One region of the Rhodovulum sulfidophilum DSM 1374 genome, then DNA from elsewhere that is predicted to be linked to it. Evidence: riboswitches for the same ligand, from Rfam matches in the RefSeq annotation. Region 1 holds a riboswitch; each other region holds the start of a gene.
What was found. A riboswitch is a leader RNA that binds a small molecule or an ion and turns the genes downstream of it on or off. The one in region 1 is predicted to bind cobalamin.
Positions count from the first base shown of each region.

Region 2: linked by a shared signal. The riboswitch ahead of A6W98_RS03920 (hypothetical protein) and the one ahead of nrdH (glutaredoxin-like protein NrdH) in region 1 are both predicted to bind cobalamin.
Region 3: linked by a shared signal. The riboswitch ahead of A6W98_RS09935 (DUF4198 domain-containing protein) and the one ahead of nrdH (glutaredoxin-like protein NrdH) in region 1 are both predicted to bind cobalamin.
Region 4: linked by a shared signal. The riboswitch ahead of A6W98_RS07810 (ribonucleoside triphosphate reductase) and the one ahead of nrdH (glutaredoxin-like protein NrdH) in region 1 are both predicted to bind cobalamin.

Region 1 is NZ_CP015418.1:66,405-70,272, forward strand. Features, by position in the region: gene nrdE (class 1b ribonucleoside-diphosphate reductase subunit alpha) at 1-2,010, opposite strand, end outside; gene nrdI (class Ib ribonucleoside-diphosphate reductase assembly flavoprotein NrdI) at 1,995-2,405, opposite strand; gene nrdH (glutaredoxin-like protein NrdH) at 2,411-2,632, opposite strand; cobalamin riboswitch at 2,740-2,927, opposite strand; cobalamin riboswitch at 3,045-3,242, shown strand; gene A6W98_RS00290 (aromatic ring-hydroxylating oxygenase subunit alpha) at 3,356-3,868, shown strand, end outside.
Region 2 is NZ_CP015418.1:787,443-791,310, forward strand. Features, by position in the region: gene A6W98_RS03915 (MFS transporter) at 1-599, shown strand, start outside; cobalamin riboswitch at 1,039-1,246, shown strand; gene A6W98_RS03920 (hypothetical protein) at 1,349-1,651, shown strand; gene A6W98_RS03925 (homocysteine S-methyltransferase family protein) at 1,772-2,818, shown strand; gene A6W98_RS20145 (ABC transporter ATP-binding protein) at 3,172-3,868, opposite strand, start outside.
Region 3 is NZ_CP015418.1:2,097,237-2,101,104, forward strand. Features, by position in the region: gene A6W98_RS09925 (cobyric acid synthase) at 1-404, opposite strand, end outside; gene cobO (cob(I)yrinic acid a,c-diamide adenosyltransferase) at 552-1,178, opposite strand; cobalamin riboswitch at 1,356-1,570, shown strand; gene A6W98_RS09935 (DUF4198 domain-containing protein) at 1,711-2,505, shown strand; gene cbiM (cobalt transporter CbiM) at 2,516-3,133, shown strand; gene A6W98_RS09945 (cobalt ABC transporter permease) at 3,130-3,813, shown strand; gene cbiQ (cobalt ECF transporter T component CbiQ) at 3,818-3,868, shown strand, end outside.
Region 4 is NZ_CP015418.1:1,643,689-1,647,556, reverse strand. Features, by position in the region: gene carB (carbamoyl-phosphate synthase large subunit) at 1-537, shown strand, start outside; gene dgt (dGTP triphosphohydrolase) at 601-1,965, opposite strand; cobalamin riboswitch at 2,194-2,387, shown strand; partial or broken gene A6W98_RS07810 (ribonucleoside triphosphate reductase) at 2,480-3,868, shown strand, end outside.

The DNA.
Region 1 (3,868 bases):
GAAGAACAGGGTCAGGGACAGGCCCTGATCGACATGCTCGGTCGCGGCTGCATAGGTCTCGATCAGCGCCTCGGGGCCGATTTCGTAGGCATCGCGGTAGAATTCGAGCGTCTCGTTCGTCATGAAGGGCGCCGGGTAGTAGACGCGGCCGATCTTGCCCTCTTTGCGGATCTCGATCTTCGAGACGATCGGGTGGATCGAGGAGGTGGAGTTGTTGATGTAGCTGATCGAGCCGGTCGGCGGCACCGCCTGAAGGTTGCGATTGTAGAGCCCGTCCTTGCTCACCGCCTGTTTCAGCTGGGCCCAGTCCTCTCGGCTGGGCAGATCGACGCCGAAACGCGCGAAGAGGTCGCGCACGGTGTCGGTTTCGGGGCGCCAGTCCCGGGTGACATATTTCTCGAAGAACGTGCCATCGGCGTATTTCGATGCTTCGAAGCCCTTGAAGCTTTGCCCTTTTTCCCGCGCCAGCGCATTCGAGGCGCGGATCGCGTGATAGGCCACGGCGGCGAAATAGGCGCGGGTGAAGTCGATGCCTTCCGGGCTGCCGTAATGAATACGCTCGCGCGCAAGGAAGCCGTGCAGGTTCATCTGGCCAAGGCCCACCGCATGGGCCTCGTCATTGCCGCGCCGGATCGACGGGACCGAGTCGATGGCCGACATCTCGGACACCGCAGTCAGCGCACGGATGGCGGCCTCGACAGTGCCGCCGAAATCCGGCCCGTCCATCGTGGCCGCGATGTTCAGCGATCCGAGATTGCAGGAAATGTCGGTGCCGAGATGGCGATAGCTGAGGTCGTCGTTGAACGCGCTGGCCTCGTTCACCTGCAGGATCTCGGAGCACAGGTTCGACATGGCGATCCGCCCCGCGACAGGGTTCGCGCGGTTCACCGTGTCCTCGAACATGATGTAGGGGTAGCCGCTTTCGAACTGGATCTCGGCCAGCGTCTGGAAGAATTCGCGCGCGTTGATCTTCTGCTTGCGGATGCGCTTGTCGCCGACCATCTCGTCGTATTTCTCGGTCACCGAGATGTCCGAGAAGGGCATGCCGTAGACCTTCTCGACGTCATGCGGCGAGAACAGATACATTTCCTCGTTCTGCTTGGCGAGTTCGAAGGTCACGTCGGGGATCACCACGCCGAGGCTCAGCGTCTTGATGCGGATCTTCTCGTCCGCGTTCTCGCGCTTGGTGTCGAGAAAGCGCAGGATGTCGGGGTGATGGGCATTCAGGTAGACCGCTCCCGCCCCCTGCCGCGCGCCCAGCTGGTTGGCATAGGAGAAGGAATCCTCGAGAAGCTTCATCACGGGGATCACGCCCGAGGACTGGTTCTCGATGCCCTTGATGGGGGCGCCATGCTCGCGGATATTGGTCAGCATCAGGGCCACGCCCCCGCCGCGCTTGCTGAGTTGCAGCGCGGAATTGATGGCGCGGCCGATGGACTCCATGTTGTCCTCGACCCTGAGAAGGAAGCACGAGATCAGCTCGCCCCGCGACTTTTTCCCGGCATTCAGGAAGGTGGGCGTGGCGGGCTGGAACCGTCCCGAGATGATCTCGTCCATGAAGGACATGGCCAGCGCCTCGTCGCCGCGGGCGAGCGCGAGCGCGACCATGACCACGCGGTCCTCGTAGCGCTCGAGGTAGCGCTGCCCGTCGCGGGTCTTCAGCGTGTAGCTGGTGTAGTATTTGAAGGCCCCGAGGAAGGTCGGAAAGCGGAACTTCCTGGCATAGGCCGCGTCCCAGATCCGATGCAGGAAGGCGCGCGGATACTGGTCAAGCACGTCGGCCTCGTAATACCCCTCGTCCACGAGATAGCCGAGCTTCTCGTCGAGCGAGTGGAAGAAGACCGTGTTCCGGTTGACGTGCTGCAGGAAATACTGCCGCGCGGCCATGCGGTCGGCCTCGAAACGGATGGTCCCGTCCTCGTCATAGAGGTTCAACATCGCGTTCAGCGCGTGGTAGTCGAGCGTGCTGTCGGGCTTTGCCGGTTTTGCGTCGGTTACACGGTCAAGCATTCCATCTCCCAGAATTTGTCCAACCCATCGCGAACGCGGGCGATATCGGTATCGGTGCCGGCAAGCTCGAAACGGTAGAGCACCGGCACCCTGCACTTGCGCGAGATGACCTCGCCGGACAGCGCATAGGTGGTGCCGAAATTGCGGTTGCCGCTGGCGATCACGCCCCGCAGGAGCGCGCGCCGTGCGGGGTCGTTGAGAAAGCGGATTACCTGTTTCGGCACCGCGCCGCGCCCTTCGCCATCGGCATAGGTCGGGCAGATCAGCGCGAAGGGCGTATCGGGGCGGGGCAGATCGTCGCCCGAGATCGGGATCCGCACCGCAGGCAGGCCCAGCCGCTCGACGAAGCGCGCCGTGTTGCCCGAGCGTGAGGAAAAATAGACGAGCCCCGCCATGGCGCTCAGGCCAGCCGGCCGATCAGGTCGGGACGGAAGCCCGCCCAGTGATCCTTGCCCGCGACCACGACCGGCAACTGCCGGTAGCCCAGTTCCGAGACATGGGCGAAAGCCTTGTCGTCCTCGGTCAGGTCGATCAGCTCGTAGGGAAGGCCGCGGGCCTCGAGCGCGCGGGTGGTGGCCGTACATTGCACGCAGGCCGGCTTGGAATAGACGATGATGGACATTGCTGGTCCCCTTTCATTGTTCTTCAGGCAAGGGACACAGCCTGGCGTGACGAATGGTGTCGTCTGCCAATCTCGCATGTGCGCCCCGAGGCCCTCCGCCTTCGGTCGTCATCTTTTGCGCTCTGGCAGGTTTCCTGGCTTGCGGGTCGTTGCTCGGCCGGCCTTCCCGGGACGCATCCCAGTGGCGTGTCAGCGTCGCTCGCCGCTTACAGTTGCGGGGGCAGTGCCGGATTTGCACCGGCTTCCCTCTTGGCCCTTGACGCGAGTCGCGGGCACCAAAGCATCTGCATATTGAGGGGCTGCGACGATTGGTGTCAATATATAGGTATTGGTTTCGCCAAAGAACGCCCTTGGGCGTGGCGCTTTCCAGCTCGACGAAGTCGTTTTCGTGTAAGCTGCGGGAGGCCGGCTTGGTAAACAGAAAGGGCAAGGTGCCGCTGGTGACAGCGGAGAATTGGGAAGCCGGTGCAATTCCGGCACTGCCCCCGCAACGGTAACGGCGCGAAGGGCATGGCGAAAACCACTGGGGCGACATGCTCCGGGAAGGCGTCATGCCTGGCCAGAAGGCCATGCCCGAAGTCCGGAAACCAGCCTTGCATGAGACGTCAACCGCGGGTGGCGGTGCAGACGCCCGTGTGGGGGTGGCCGGACGCCATCCCTCCCGGCACTGCCCGTCCTCCGCCCCAGCATTCGACCCGCGGGGCGCGGGCAGGAACACCGCAGATGAAACACGATCTTCCGCGTCTTCTGGCCGAACGCAAACCGGGCTATGCGCTCGAGCGGCCCTTCTACACCGATCCCGCCATTTTCGAGGCGGATCTGGAGACCATCTGGTATCGCGACTGGCTCTTCGCGATCCCGGCCTGCGAGCTTGAAAAGCCGGGATCTTTCGTCACGCACAAGGTTGGCGCCTACCGCGTGATCCTCGTGCGCGGTCAGGACGGGACGATCCGCGCCTTCCACAATTCCTGCCGCCATCGCGGCTCGATCATCTGCAAGGGCGCGAAGGGCAACCTGCCGAAGCTCGTCTGCCCCTATCACCAATGGACCTACGAGCTTGACGGCCGGCTCCTCTGGGCGCGGGACATGGGCCCCGATTTCGACGCCTCGGCGCATGGGCTGAAACCGGTTCACTGTCGTGAACTGGAGGGCCTCGTCTACATCTGCCTTGCCGATGCCGCCCCCGATTTCGATGCCTTCGCCGATCTCGCCCGGCCCTATCTGGCCGTGCATGAC
Region 2 (3,868 bases), 720 kb from region 1:
CGGGTAAGCTCTATCGCAGGATGACGGTGTTCTGGTGGCAGCCGGGACAGAGGTGCTGGTTGGGAATAGTCCTGCTCGTTTCGGCATCGAGCGGAATGGCTTATGCTGTTCTGATGCCGCTTTTGGTAGATCAGGGATGGGGGCCAGCCCGGATCGGCCTGGTGGTGAATGTGTTCGGCTCCATTGCCGGTCTCGTCGCTGCCCTGATCAGCGGATGGCTCATGCATCGCCTCAGTCGTCGCGACGCGCTGGTTATGGGGGTGGGCCTTCAGATCACCGGTGTCGCAGCGCTTCTATTGCCGGCCTGGGGGCTCACACAAGCAGCGGCGTTTGGTGCGATCGCCTATTTCCTGTGCTATAATCCGGTTTCGGTCGTGATGGCGACCATGATGATGGACCGCGCCGCGCCGCAAAGCGCCGCCACGGATTTCACCTTGCAGTTTACGTCCGGACAATTCGCCGCGATTGCGGCCATGTCTGCAGGTGCGGCCATGGCCGCTCAGATTGGGTATGGAGGCGTTCTGGGTGTCGCTCTCGGCGCCGGATCGGTGGCTTTGTTGCTAGCCGTGGGGTTCGGTCGAAGCCGAGCCGCAGGATGAAGCGTTGGAGCGGTTCTGGCTCATATGGCTTTGTTGCACAAATCGCCTCTGGGGAGTCACTACTTGAATCCAGCACGATAGCGGGGAGACCATAAGCAGTTGCCCCCCCCGAAAACGACAAGACCACGAACTGGTCGTCCTGCAATGAAGCATTGAGACAGGCGTTGTTGCGCAAATGCAGTATGGATTCATGTTGCGAATCCAGGGTGCTAGCCAGTTGGCATGAGCAGACCTGCGAAGACCACCACCTGGCGTGGCTATAGGCCCGCCAGTTCTTGATCTGGTAGGTCGGCGGTAATAGTCGCTTACGCCTCCCAGCTATCACTCTGGATTCAAGCAACAAATCTCCAAGCCGATTTGCGTAACATAGCCCATTCCAATTGCAGGTGACCGCGACACTGAACCAGCTATATTCGGTATTGATCCGACAAGGAGACCCAGACATGGTACAGTAGATGGTGGTTATCCGGTATGTCCGGCCAACCTTAAAAGGGAACGCGGTGCGGGCTTAGGCCCAACGCCGTGACTGCCCCCGCAACTGTAGGCGGCGAGCGACCCCGAAGCGACCACTGGGCAGCAAGGCCCGGGAAGGATCGGGGGAGCGGCGACCCGCGAGTCAGGAGACCTGCCATCTGTTCGATACCAACCCGGGCGGGGTGCCCCGGACGAGGAGCAGATAAGATGGACCATGCCGTCCTGAGACTATTGCTACCGCCGGTTGACTCCGCCCCATTCGCGCGGAGGGCGCAATGCATCTTCACACCACGATCAACGGACCCATCATGGCGCCCGAAAGTCCTGAACGGGCCCGGGAACAGGGACAGTTGGGCTACATGCAATGGCTCGGTTCGATGCCCGGCAACGCGCCCTACAAGGACGAGGCGATCTACGCCTGTATCGCGGCCATGGATCTGGAGCGATCGAAACCGGCCGTCGCGGTGTTCTGCGAACTGATCCGGGCCTCCCTGCGTAAGCCGCTCCGCCGCCTTGATCTTGCCCTGCCCCGACCGCGACGGCGCGGAGGCGCAGCTGTACGACGTTCCCGCCTCTGAGACAGTCGGCGCGCGCCCCGCGCCGATCCGAGGATCAATTGCGCCGGACCGCGGCCCGCGACCAGTCAGACTCGGCGCTCCCCCAACGATGGTCGTCACTTCTGAAGAAGGATCATGGTCATGACCGCCAACCCGCTCACCGCCGCGCTCGACGCCGGCCCCGTCATCTGTGCCGAAGGCTTCCTGTTCGAGCTGGAACGTCGCGGCTATCTCGCTGCGGGCGAGTTCGTCCCCGAGGTCGCGCTGGATCACCCGGAGGCACTGCGCGCGCTCCATCTCGACTTCCAGCACGCCGGCTCGGACATCGTCGAGGCCTTCACCTACAACGGCCACCGCGAAAAGATGCGGGTCATCGGCAAGGAATACCTGCTAGAGCCGCTGAACCGCGCCGCCCTGCGCATCGCCCGCGAGGTCGCGGATATGCAGCCCGGCAACCTGATGGCCGGCAACATCTCCAACACCAATATCTGGGACCCCGTCGATGCCGGCAAGCAGGCCGAGGTTCGTGCCATGTTCGAGGAGATGGTCGGCTGGGCCGTCGAGGAACGCGCCGACATGATCGTGGGCGAGACCTTCTACTATGCCGGCGAGGCGCTTCTGGCGCTTGAGGTTGCTAAGGCCAGCGGCCTGCCCGTGGTCCTCACGATCGCGCCGATGGCCGCGAACGCGATGATGGATGGCGTCGGCATCGTTGAAACCTGCCAGCAGCTCGAACAGGGCGGCGCCGATGTGGTCGGGCTGAACTGCTTCCGTGGGCCAGAGACGATGCTGCCATGGCTCAAGGAAGTGCGCGCCGCCGTCTCGTGCCATGTCGGCGCGCTGCCGGTTCCCTATCGCACCACGCCTGCAGAGCCGACTTTCTTCAATCTCTCCGATCCCGGTTGTTCCTGCCCCGCGCCCCACGGCCGGACCTTCCCGACCGCGCTCGATCCGCTTCAATGCAGCCGGTACGAGATCGGCGCCTTCGCCCGCGAGGCCCATGCGATGGGGGTCGATTACCTGGGGGTCTGCTGCGGGGCCAATCCGATGCTGATCCGCGAGGTGGCCGAGGCCGTGGGGCGCACCACCGAGGCCAGCCGCTACTCCGAACGGATGGAAGCTCATTTCATGTATGGCAGCCATGATCGGTTGCCCGCCCACATCCGAGCCCTCGGCGAGCGCGCCTGATCCTGCCGGCCCGTCGGCAGTTGCCGGCGGGCCGATCCCTCCTGACGGTCATGACCTGGCGAAATGAGCGAAGCCGACGCGGCGAAATCTCAACGGCCACCCGCTCGGACCGGGGCCAACGCGGCGAAATCACTGCCGCCTAGTATTTTCCTTCCGTCGTAGCCACGAGCCGCCGCGGCTGGTCGCGGTGAAGTATCATCTGGGCAAGCAGGATCTCAATGTCGCTGCCGCTCAACACTCAAATCCAACCGGAAGATCCTGGATCAACCCGGCCCTGATTGCGGGGGAAGGTCACATCCTCAATCCGATCCACCAGATGCCGGGACTGAACGCCGAGCGTTTCAGCCGACAACCTACGGCGTTGCGTGATCCACCAGAACCAATGGGATGCCTGCGGCGCAATGCTCGATACGAGCGGGGACCCCGTAAGCACGGGAGATTACCGGGGAAGAAATCACCTCTTCCGGGGGGCCGAAAGCGATCAGCGAGCCCTCCGAGAGCACAGCGAGTTGATCACAGGACCTGATCGCGAGATTGATATCGTGGATGGCGATCATGGCGATGGCGCCGGTTTCACGCAGGAGGTCTCTAACGGCGTTAATCACCGCGAGTTGCCATTTCAGATCAAGCGCGCTGGTGGGCTCGTCAAGCAGCAGAAGCTTCGGGTTCCGTACGGTGACTTGAGCAAGGCCAACCATCTGACGTTGTCCTCCCGACAGCCGATCCATGCGCTCGAGTGCGAGATGGCTGATGCCGAGGGCGGAGAATGCGTTTTCGACGGTTTGTTCCGCGGTTGGCGTATCCAGCGCCCTGACCGCGCGGCAGGCGGCCAGCACCGCTTCGTAAGCCAGCAGAGGGCTGGCAGGCGGCAAGGATTGGGGCAGGTAACCGATTGTCTCGACGCGAGTCTTGTGGTCGGCGGCCGCCAGATCCACGCCGTTCAACTCGACGCGGCCGGAACCTGCGCCGAGGCCGGCAATGGCGCGCAGAAGCGTCGATTTGCCGGAGGCGTTCGGGCCGAGAAGGCCAACCAGTGATCCTGGTGCCACC
Region 3 (3,868 bases), 2.0 Mb from region 1:
ACCGCGGGCAGCAGCTGCGGCTTGAGCTTGTGGTAATGCCGCGCGGGCCAGTTGCCCAGCGGACGGCCCCGAAGCACGACCTGCGAGCCGACCATGGCCTGCGGCTTCAGAAGCACCGGGTTCATGTGGATCGAGGGGGGCAGCCCCGCGGCCTGCGCCTGCAGCGCCTGGGCCCGGCCGATCTCGCCCTTAGGTGCGGTGCCGTCGGGGCCGGGCGGCAGGTCGCTGTCGGCGGCGACGGCGGCATTGTTCGACATGTTCTGCGCCTTGAACGGCGCGACCTTCAGGCCCCGCCGCGCATAGGCGCGGGCGAGGCCAGCGACCAGCAGGCTCTTGCCCACATCGGAACTGGTGCCCTGCAGCATCAGCGACCGGGCCCGGCGCGGCGGGGCCGGGTCGAGCATCGGCACCGAAATCTCGGGCATCGGCGGCGCCGCGTCACCGGCGGGCAGGTCGGAAGGCGGGCGCGAGGTCCGGTCGGATGTCATCGGGGCTCCTGCGGCAGTCGGCGCAGGGTGATGGGCCGGGGGCCTGCCATTGTCAAGCGCCGCTCAGAATTCGACGCCGGGCTGGCCCTTGATGCCCGAGCGGAACGGGTGCTTGATCAGCGTCATCTCGGTCACCAGATCGGCCGCCTCGATCACCTCCTCGGGGGCGTTGCGGCCGGTCAGCACGACATGGGTCAGGGCGGGCTTGTCGGCCTGCAGGAAGGCCACCACCTCGGCCGGGTCGAGATAGCCGTAGCGCAGCGCGATGTTGATCTCGTCCAGCAGCACCATCCGGATCTCGGGGTCGCGGATCAGCTCCTTCGCCTTCTCCCAGCCCTTTTCGGCGGCGGCGATGTCGCGGGCGCGGTCCTGGGTTTCCCAGGTGAAGCCCTCGCCCATGGCGTGGAACTGGCAGAGATCGCCGAAATGCGAGGTCAGCAGCCGCCGCTCGCCGGTATCCCAGGCACCCTTGACGAACTGGACGACGGCGCAGGGCATCTGGTGGGCGATGCAGCGCAGGATCATCCCGAAGCCCGAGGAGGACTTGCCCTTGCCGGTGCCGGTATGCACCAGGATCAGCCCCTTCTCGTCGCTCTTGCCGGCCATGATCTTGTCGCGGGCGGCCTTCTTCTTGGCCATCTTGGCGGCGTGGCGGGCATCGTCGTCGGAGACGGGGTCGCGGGCGGTCATGGGCTCTTTCCCTCGCTTTGGATGTCCCGGCGGAGCTAGGGCGGCGCAGGGCGGGCGTCAAATCCGAACCACGGCCCCCATACGGATCGGGGTCGTGACGTAACGGACCTGCGCCCGGGCGGCGCTGCGGCGGCCGGGCGCAGGAGTGGCCGGATTGACAAGGCGGGCGGCGCTTGCGATGACGGATCCGTGACCGGTTCGCCCGGGCCCCGATGGCCCGGACGTGAAAAGGGAACGCGGTGCGCCCGTCCTGAAGGACGCGCTATTCCGCGGCTGCCCCCGCAACTGTAAGCGGCGAGCGCGGCTGAGAGTGCCACTGGGGATGTCCCCCGGGAAGGCCAGCCAAGCGACGACCCGCGAGCCAGGAGACCTGCCGGCCGCCCGCCTCCCCCCGCATGGGGGCGGTTTCCACCGGACGCCGGGGTGCGCGTCTGGCCCGGATCGGCCGCAATCCGGCCGCTTCCGAGCCTCTCATCCCGTTCGTCCTTTCACCCGCGGCCTGTCCGGCCGCCCATGTTGAAAGGCAACGACCTTGATCTTCCACGGCAATCTCGTGACCGCCGCGCTCGCCCTGACCCTCGTTCCCGGGGTTGCGGCGGCGCATTTCCAGCTGGCCTATACCGAGGAAAGCCTCATCGACGCGCCCGGCGATGTGCCGGTCAAGCTGATCTTCTGGCATCCGCAGGAAAGCGGCCCGGTCATGGATATGGGCGAGCCGCTGGAATTCTACGCCATCCATCGCGGCGAGCGGATCGATCTCAAACCGACGCTCAGCCAGACGGTCTTTCACGGCCCGCTGAACGAGGCGGTGGCCTGGGATGGCAGCCTGCCGGTCAAGCGGATGGGCGATTACGTTCTGGTGACGGTGCCTGCCCCCTATTACGAAGAGTCCGAGGACATCTTCATCCAGCAGATCACCAAGACCTATGTGAACCGCGGCCAGATGCCGACCGACTGGGACGGCCCGCAGGGGCTCAAGGCCGAGATCCTGCCGCTGGTCAAACCCTATAACGTGATCGCGGGCTCGACCTTCACCGGGCGGGTGCTGTCGGAGGGGGCGCCGGTCGCGGGCGCCGAGATCGAGATCGAATACATGGCGGCCGAGCCCGACATGGAGACGGATGCGCCCAAACCCGCCATTGCCGGGCCGATGCCGGGCGGCGCGATCGTCGCGGTTTCCGACGAGAACGGCTATTTCACCTTCGGCGTGCCGAAGGCGGGCTATTGGGGCTTTGCCGCGCTGGGGGTCGGGCCCGATACCGAATACGAGGGCAAGGAGCTCAGCCAGGATGCGGTCCTCTGGATCCGCGCCTTCGATCTGAAATAGGGACGGACCCATGCATATCGTGGACGGGGCGCTGGCGGCGCCCGTTGTGATCGGCGGCGCGGTGCTGGCTGCGGGGGGCCTGGCGCGCGGCCTGCGCGACCTGACGCTGGAAAAGATCCCCGCTGCCGGGATGCTCTCGGCCAGCTTCTTCGTGGCCTCGCTGATCCATGTGCCCATCGGCCCGTCCTCGGTGCACCTGATCCTGAACGGTCTGGCCGGGCTGGTGCTCGGCTGGGCCGCCTTTCCGGCGCTGTTCGTGGGGCTTCTGCTGCAGGCCGTCTTCTTCGGCTTCGGCGGGCTGACGGTCTTGGGGGTCAATACGCTCGACATCGCCTTGCCCGCGGTGATCGTGCATTACATCTGCCGCCACGGGATCGCGACCGGCAGCCCGCGCATCGCCGCGATCTGGGGCGGCATCGGCGGCGCGCTTGCCATCGCGCTGACCGCCGCCTGCGTCGCCCTGGCGCTCGCGCTCAGCGGTGCGGCCTTCATTCCGGCGGCCAAGCTCGTCCTCCTCGCCCATGTTCCGGTGATGGCGATCGAGGGGCTGCTGAGTGCCGCTGCCGTCTATCTGGCCATCCAGGTCAAGCCCGATCTCTTTCTCAGCCTGCAAGGACCCGTCCGATGATCCGCCCTGTTTTCCTGACCCTGGCGCTTGTTCTGGCGCCCTTGCCCGCGCTTGCGCATAAGGTGATCGCGGCGGTCTATGCCGATGGCGCCCTGATCGAGGGCGAGGTCGGATTTTCCAATGGCGACATGGCTGCGGATGCCACCGTCGCGGTGTCCGATCCCGAGGGCAATCCGCTGGGCGAGACCGCCACCGATGCCGATGGGATGTTCACCTTCCGCCCGAGCGTGGCGGTGGCCCATGTCTTCCACGCCGATCTGGGCGCGGGCCATGTGGCCGAGGTCACTATGAGCGCCGAGGACGTCGCCGCGATCCTCGACAGCCCGGCGGCCCGCGCCGCCGCTGAAGCCGCGGCCGATACCGGGGGCATTCCCGGGGCCGGGCAGGCCGAGGCGGCTTCGGACGGGGGCAACCCCTCGACCTTCCCGCTGGACGCGGCCTCCGGGACGGCGGCTGTCGGCTCTTCGGCGGTGCCGCTGACCGCCGCGCCCGGGCTGAGCGACGCCGACAAGGCGGCCGTGGCGAAGATCGTGCGCGACGAGATGCGGCCGCTGCGGCGCGAGATCGCCGCCTATCGCGAGAAGAACGACCTTCAGTCGATCCTCGGCGGCATCGGCTATATCGTGGGCATCTTCGGGCTCGGCTTCTATGTGGCGGCGCGGCGGCGGATGAAGGGCTAGTCCGGTGTCCGAGATCCTGACGGCCGGCCGGTCCGGGCCGGGCGCGGCACTTGAC
Region 4 (3,868 bases), 1.6 Mb from region 1:
GCGGTGATGCCCTTTGCCCGCTTCCCGGGCGTCGACACGCTGCTGGGCCCCGAGATGCGCTCGACCGGCGAGGTCATGGGCTGGGACCGGTCCTTCCCGCGCGCCTTCCTCAAGGCCCAGCTGGGCGCGGGCACCGACCTCCCGCGCGAGGGGCAGGTGTTCCTGTCGATCAAGGAGGCCGACAAGACGCCCGCGCTGGTCGAAACCGCCAAGATCCTCGTCGATCTGGGCTTCGGCATTCTCGCGACCCGCGGCACCGCGCGGTTCCTGGCCGAAAGCGGGATCGAGACGACGCTGGTCAACAAGGCCTATGAGGGCGGGCGCACCATCGTCGACGTGATGAAGGACGGGCTGGTGCAGCTGGTGATGAACACCACCGAGGGCAACCGCGCGGTCGAGGACAGCCGCTCGATCCGGAATGTCGCGCTGATGGACCGCATCCCCTATTTCACCACCGCCGCGGGCTGCCATGCCGCCGCCCTGGCGATGAAATCGCGCGAGGAAGGCGAAATCGGGGTGCGCAGCCTGCAGGGCTGATCCGCCGCCGCCTGACGATCCGGCGCCCGGGCAGCCACTGCCCGGGCGTCCTGTCTTTCGGGCTCAGAGCCCCAGCGGCCGCGCCATCTTCACCGCATAGCGGTCGGTCATGCCCGAGACGAAATCGGTCAGGGCATGAAGCCCCGAATAGGGGTCGCAGACATCGCGCAGATCCATCCCGGCCGAGGTGACCAGCTTGCGCAGATAGGGTTTCTTCTCGGCCATCGCCGCGGCATCCCAGCCGTGATCGGCCAGCCCCTCGATCACCGCATGGAAGCGGTCGAGCAGCGCGAAGATCAGGTCGCGCCCCGCCACTTCCAGCTCGATCTTGCGCGACGAGGGGAAGATCCGGTCATTCGCGACCTCGGAAATCGCCGCGAAGGCCTCTTTCAGCGCGAAGACATCCGTCAGCTCGGTCGAGAACCGGCCTGCCAGGATCTCGTCATGGTGATCGAGAAAGGCCGCGACGCTGGCGCGGATCAGCGCGCCCACGGCGTCAGCCCGCAGCTTGCCCACATGTTCGGCGTCGTACCGGGCATCGGCGGCCCCCTCCTCCCGCTGGACATCTTTCTCGATCAGTCCCCGCAGAAGCGTCTCAACCTCGCCGAAGGGCAGCACGCCGCTGGTGAAGGCGTCCTCGAGATCGAGGATATTATAGCAGATATTGTCGGCCGCCTCGACCAGGAAGGCCAGCGGATGGCGCACCCAGCCGCCGTCCTGCGGGATCAGACCGGTGCTTCGCGCCATCTCCTCCAGATGCGCAGCCTCGGCCTCGAAGGCGCCGAACTTCTTGCGTCCGATATAGGGCGCCGCCTTACCCAGCGCGCCGTCGCGCGCGAGACAGGGATACTTCGTGAAGGCCCCCAAAACAGCGTGGGTCAGCCGCATGCCGCCCTCGCGCCGGGACATCTCCAGCCGGGTCAGGATCCGAAAGCCCTGGGCATTGCCCTCGAAATGCTCGAACTCGCGGCGCTGGCCCTCACTCAGATCCGCACCGAAGGGCTTTCGCATCTCGAACCATTCCGAAATCGCATCCTCGCCCGCATGGCCGAAGGGCGGGTTGCCGATGTCATGGGCGGCACAGGCCGCCTGCAGGATATAGGACAGGTCGTGCCCGGCGCCGTCGAGCAGGATGCTCTTCGCGGCCAGCGCCTGCCCGACCTCGAACCCAAGCGAGCGGCCCACGCTGCTGGTCTCGAGGCTGTGGATCATCCGGTGATGCAGGTGGTCGTTCTCGTAAAGCGGATGCACCTGGGTCTTGTTGGCCAGGCGCCGGAACGGCTGCGAGAAGATCACCCGGTCGAGATCGGCCAGAAACGCCGGACGCCGCCTATCGCGCGCCGCGCGCGTTTCGGCCTCATCCGGGGCAGGCTCGCGCTGCTCGTGCCGAGCCTTCGTCAGAAGCCCTTGCCATTCCATATGTTCCATCGCTTTCCCCTCCGGCAGATCGGCGCCAGCATAGCGGCTTCAGCTTGCGGCGACAGCGCCGATCGCCTACCCCGCCCACCAGAGCCGGGATGGCGGTGCGAGGACCCCGGCAAAGAGACCCGTATCCCGCATTGCCGCGCGACTGTCAGTGACCCGGCCCGATGACAGGGCCCGGGGGGTGCGCGAAGGTCGCACCCGCTACATGTTGACAATACGCCCCCGCAAACATCAATATACTGTTGCTTTGGTTCCCGCGGTTTGCGCCGTGGGCGAAGAGGGAAGCCGGTGAGAGTCCGGCACTGCCCCCGCAACTGTCAGCGGCAAGCCGCGGCCCCTTGATCCACTGGCGCAAGACGCCGGGAAGGAGGGCCAGGGCGTCCGAGCCGCGAAGTCAGGAGACCTGCCAGAGCGGACCGAACGACCGCGAGCGGTGGGCTCGGGTGCGTGCGTCGGACCGGCGGGTCCGCGTGCCTCCCTGCGTGCCGCCCCTGACCAGAACCGAAAGCGAACCGCCATGACCGCCCCCTCGCCCCGTTCCGTCGCCAACCGCGACGGCCAGATCGTTCCCTTCGACGCCGGCCGGATCGCCCGGGCCATCGCCCGTGCGGGCGAGGCCACCGGCGAATTCGGCGCCGAGGAGGCCGCCCATCTCACCGCCCAGGTGGTGCGGGTGCTGAGCTTCCGCCACGCGGATGGCACGCCCGATATCGAGGAAATCCAGGATGCCGTCGAACAGGCCCTGATCGGCGCCAACCGGATCGCGACGGTGCGCGCCTACGCCGTCTATCGCGCCCAGCATGCGCGGCTGCGCGAGGACCGGCAGGTGCTGGTCGATGTCGAAAGCTCGATCAACGAATATCTCGACCGCTCGGACTGGCGGGTGAATGCCAATGCCAATCAGGGCTATTCGCTGGGCGGCATGATCCTGAACACCTCGGGCAAGGTGACGGCGAATTACTGGCTGAGCCATATCTACCCGCCGGAAGTCGGCCAGGCGCATCGCGACGGCGACATCCATATCCACGATCTCGACATGTTCGCGGGCTATTGCGCGGGCTGGTCGCTGAGGACGCTGTTGCGCGAGGGGCTGAACGGGGTGCCCGGCAGCATCGAATCCGGTCCGCCGATGCACCTGACCAGCGCGCTCGGCCAGATCGTCAATTTCCTCGGCACTCTGCAGAACGAATGGGCGGGCGCCCAGGCTTTCAGCTCGTTCGACACCTATCTGGCGCCCTATGTGCGGATCGACGGGCTGGATTACGCCGCCGTCCGTCAGGCGATGCAGGAATTCATCTACAATCTCAACGTGCCCTCGCGCTGGGGCACCCAGACGCCCTTCACCAACCTGACCTTCGACTGGACCTGCCCGGATGACCTGAAGGACCAGGTGCCGGTGATCGGCGGGCGCGAGGCCGATTTCGCCTATGGCGCGTTGCAGTCCGAGATGGACATGATCAACCGCGCCTATATGGAGGTGATGACCGCGGGCGATGCCAAGGGTCGGGTCTTCACCTTCCCGATCCCGACCTACAACATCACTCCCGATTTTCCGTGGGAGAGCGAAAATGCCGGTTATCTCTTCGAGATGACGGCGAAATACGGGCTGCCCTATTTCCAGAACTTCGTGAATTCCGAGCTTGAGCCGCATATGGTCCGGTCGATGTGCTGCCGCTTGCAGCTTGACCTGACCGAGCTCTTGAAACGCGGCAACGGGCTGTTCGGCTCGGCCGAGCAGACCGGCAGCCTTGGCGTCGTCACCATCAACTGCGCCCGGCTCGGCCATCTGCACAAGGGCGACGAGGCGGGGCTTCTGGCCGCGCTCGACCGGCTGGCGGCTATCGCGCGCACAAGTCTGGAACTCAAGCGCAAGGTGATCGAGCGCCATATCGAGGCCGGGCTTTTC